One region of the Staphylococcus sp. HMSC068C09 genome, then DNA from elsewhere that is predicted to be linked to it. Evidence: riboswitches for the same ligand, from Rfam matches in the RefSeq annotation. Region 1 holds a riboswitch; the other holds the start of a gene.
The links. Region 1 has a riboswitch for FMN ahead of ribD (bifunctional diaminohydroxyphosphoribosylaminopyrimidine deaminase/5-amino-6-(5-phosphoribosylamino)uracil reductase RibD). Riboswitches for the same ligand answer to the same signal wherever they lie in the genome.
Positions count from the first base shown of each region.

Region 2: linked by a shared signal. The riboswitch ahead of HMPREF2930_RS03560 (ECF transporter S component) and the one ahead of ribD (bifunctional diaminohydroxyphosphoribosylaminopyrimidine deaminase/5-amino-6-(5-phosphoribosylamino)uracil reductase RibD) in region 1 are both predicted to bind FMN.

Region 1 covers NZ_KV813720.1:1,916-4,126, forward strand. The annotation lists gene HMPREF2930_RS00295 (FAD/NAD(P)-binding protein) at 1-904, shown strand, start outside; FMN riboswitch at 1,055-1,190, shown strand; gene ribD (bifunctional diaminohydroxyphosphoribosylaminopyrimidine deaminase/5-amino-6-(5-phosphoribosylamino)uracil reductase RibD) at 1,312-2,211, shown strand, end outside.
Region 2 covers NZ_KV813753.1:225,643-227,853, reverse strand. The annotation lists gene HMPREF2930_RS03565 (ferredoxin) at 54-302, shown strand; gene HMPREF2930_RS03560 (ECF transporter S component) at 386-931, opposite strand; FMN riboswitch at 996-1,123, opposite strand; gene HMPREF2930_RS03555 (ATP-binding protein) at 1,369-2,211, opposite strand, start outside.

The DNA.
Region 1 (2,211 bases):
TATTGGAACAGGATTAGCTAGTTTAGATGTAGTGCGTTATGTAGCGTTTCATCATCCTAAACTACCTATCACAATGACGAGTCGTTCTGCTCAATTGCCTAGCGTAAGAGGAAACATGAAAAAAATTGAGTTTCAATGTTTAACAAAATCTAAATTTAATGATATTAAAGATAAGTACTTTGGAAATGTGCCATTAGAGAAAGCATTCGATTTATTTAAAGAAGAGTGTGATTTAAATGGTATTGATTTACAGAAATTGGTTCACCGCCGAACAGGAGATACGATTAAAGATTTAAATTATGATTTAGAACATCCAGATGAGATAGGTATATTCCAAACATTAATAGAGAATGTCAAAGAAAATTTAAATTGGATTTGGAATAGTTTTAGTCGTCAAGATCAAATTGAATTCGATAAACGTTTCACTAAAATTATTCAACTTAACTCAAACCCTATGCCTCCAAGAACTGCAAAACTCATCAAGCAATTAATAAAAGATGGTTCATTAGTGATTAGAAAGGATTTAGAAAATGTGGTACATAAAAATGGACTATTTAATTTAAAATTTAAAAATGATGAACAATGGTATCCACATCATATTATTATTAATGCAACAGGTTCTAAAACACATTTAAAAGATTTAGATGAAGATGATCAATTTATCTTAAATCTTCAAAATCGACAAATTGTTCAAGCCCATCCTATGGGTGGAATACAAATTATCCCAGAAACAAATCAGGTGATTAGTCCAAGATATGGTACTTTAAATAATATGATTGCTATTGGACAAATCACTAATGGAGTAAATAAATTGCGGAATGGAGTAAAAATGATTGTTAATCAAGCGGTAAGTGCAGTGGATTATTTATATGAAATTCGAAAAGAATTTGATTATACAGTATAATGCTTTACACAATAATGAATAAATATCTCTTTAAGAGTTAAATTTAAAAATCAAATTGAAATTCTTTATTTGTAATTTTCCAAAAATAAATGTAAGATGATATATGTAGTACTAAACTACGATGACTCAAATTTAATCACAATTTCATACGTATTCTTTCGGGGCAGGGTGTAATTCCCAACCGGCAGTAATTAAGCCTGCGACCCACTTAATCTTAATTTATTAAGTGGCTGATCTAGTGAGACTCTAGAGCCGACAGTAAAAGTCTGGATGGGAGAAAGAATCAATCACATCATTACTGAATGATGTATAAGCATGCACAATATAAAAATTGTAGTACGCTTATTTAAGTATATACATGCCCTATGCCTGTGAAACAGGTATGGGGTTTTTTTAGAGGTGATAAATTGAGTGAATTTATGAAATATGCAATTCAATTAGCACAAATGGTGAAGGGACAAACTGGAGTTAATCCTCCTGTTGGCTCAGTTGTTGTGAAGGATGGGCGTATTGTGGGACTAGGTGCACATTTAAAGCAAGGAGAGAAACATGCGGAAGTTCAGGCTTTAGATATGGCACAAGATAAAGCAAAAGGCGGCACCATTTATATTTCTCTTGAACCCTGTACACATTATGGGTCAACACCACCTTGTGTGAATAAAATTATTGAACATGGGCTTAGTAAAGTGATTTATGCTGTAAAAGATACGACGTTATCTTCTGAGGGAGATATCATTCTTGAAAAGGCAGGTATTGAAGTTGAATATCAATATTCAGAAGAAGCTTTTGCTTTGTATGAAGATTTCTTCAAAGCAAAACAACATAAAATCCCTGAAATTACAGTAAAAGTCTCGACTTCGTTAGATGGGAAACAAGCGACTGATAGTGGACAAAGTCAATGGATTACGAATAAAGCTGTAAAACAAGATGTATATCGTTTAAGACATACTCATGATGCCGTATTAACTGGTAATGGAACGCTTGAAGCGGATAATCCACAATATACAACACGTATTCAAGATGGTAAACATCCAATAAGAATCATACTATCTAAGCGAGGTCAAATTGATTATTCAAAACAGATATTTCACGATCAATTAAGTGAAATTTGGATTTATACTGAAAATCATGAACTAAAAAGTCCAAGTCATCATATAAAAATAATATATTTAGAAACATGTAATTTAAAATCTATTTTATCTGATATATATCAAAGAGGTGTTGGCAGATTATTAGTAGAAGCTGGGCCTCATATAACTTCAGAATTTCTCCAATCTAATTATTTAGACCATCTTATTATTTATTAT
Region 2 (2,211 bases), on a different contig from region 1:
TAAAATTATTTATTATGACTAGTGTAGCATTTTTATCAAAGGAGGCGAATAAAATGGCAAAGTACACAATCGTTGATATGGATACATGTATTGCTTGTGGTGCTTGTGGCGCTGCTGCACCAGATATTTACGATTATGATGACGAAGGTATTGCTTTCGTAATCCTTGACGATAATCAAGGTACTGCAGAAGTACCAGAAGAATTATATGAAGATATGGAAGATGCTCTTGAAGGCTGTCCAACTGATTCAATTAAAATTGAAGAAGAGCCTTTTGATGGAGATGCCTTAAAATTTGAATAAATCCGTAAATAAAATTGCATTACCATAATTATAATATAAAACCTCCGATGATTCCTACTAAGAAGTCATCGGAGGTTTTGATTTTATTTCAATACTTTTTTTAAACGGCGATATAGCAAGATAAAAATAATCGATATTACACATCCTTTAATAATATTAAAAGGAATAATACCAGATAAAATAATTACTTTTAAATTAGTAAATACATCACCAAGATTAAATATCATGCCATATAAAGGTAGTAAGACAAAATAATTTAAAATACTTAAAACGATAGTCATTGCAATAGTGCCGGCAACTAATCCTATAATTAGTGAACGACGAGATGAATATTGTTTACGATGACTAACAAAATAAGCTGTTAGTAAAAAACTAGCCCCTGCTAAAAAATTTGCCACAGGCCCAACAGGATCGCCAATATTAAATAAGAAATTTAATATATTTTTAATTAATGCTACAAGAAGACCAGATAAAGGACCAAAAATAAAAGTAGCTAATAAAGTCGGTACATCACTAAAATCTAATGTTAAGTATGGAGGCAAAAATGGTAATGGAAATTTCAAAAATGTTAATATGAATGCAATTGCACTCAACATACTTATGGTAATTAAACGTTTATTTTGTTGCATATTCAGTTTTCTCCTTCCATTCATCTTACTAAGAATTGGAGGATACTTTTACACAACAAAAAACCTCCACCTTCTCCCATCCAGACTATACTGTCGGCTTCAGATTTACACTGAATCAGCCACTTCCATTGAAGCGGGTCGCAGGCTCAAATTACTGCCGGTTGGGAATTACACCCTACCCCGAAGATGAATTATTGAATTTATCATTTAAAATTTATATTACATGAATAACTCCTTCATTGCAATATCTCTGTTTATTTATAAAAATGAGAGATATGGTTCATCAATTTCGTCGACTGATTTTAAATTAATATGAAATGAAATATTAATTTAAAAAAACTATAGATATAAAAACGCTCTTCAAAGTTTTATCTTTAACTTTGAAGAGCATAATCTCAAATAATTTGGATATTTAATCCTATTTTGTCGAAAGTTAATTATTTAGAATCTATAGAAGGTTTAGGTAATTTAATAATAAAGGTTGTGCCTTTATTCACTGTACTTTCTACAGAAATAATTCCGCCATGCTCTTGAATAATCATCTTACTAATAAATAATCCTAAACCAGTTCCTTGTTTACCTCTAGTTCTAGAAGCTTCTACTTTATAAAAACGATCAAATACATGATCAAGATGTTCGGGAGCAATGCCGCTACCTGTGTCTTTTATATTTAAAAATTGGTACTGACTATCTTTATTAGCAGTAATCGTAATTGAATCTCCAGGATGTGTATAGCGTGTTGCATTATCAATTAAGTTTGTGAGTACTTGATCAATTCGATCAGCATCGTAATTCCATAAATCATCTTCATTAATATTTGGTAACAAGTCTATGTTTAGTTCTAAATCTTGTGCTTGTTGACGATATTTAAGTTGTATTTTACGTAATAATGGCATTATAGGCTGTATTTCTTTATTAATGGCTAATCCTTCCGCATCCATTCTTGCAACATTTAAAAGCTCGTTGACAAGGCGATTAAGTCGTTTTGTTTCATCTAATACAATTGATAGTGATTCTTTGATTTCGTTAGGTTCTGTTACAATGCCATCGACTATCGATTCAGTATAACCCTGTAATAACGAAATCGGTGTACGGAGTTCATGGGATACGTTTGCGATAAAATCTTTTTTCATTTGATCAAGATTATGTTCATTTGTCATATCTCTTATGATGATTACAATCCCGCTACGACCATCTTGTTGAATACGATCAATATAGCTCATTATAAACACATAATACTTAGAGTTTATTGTATATTCATTAAACTCTGTACCTTTTGA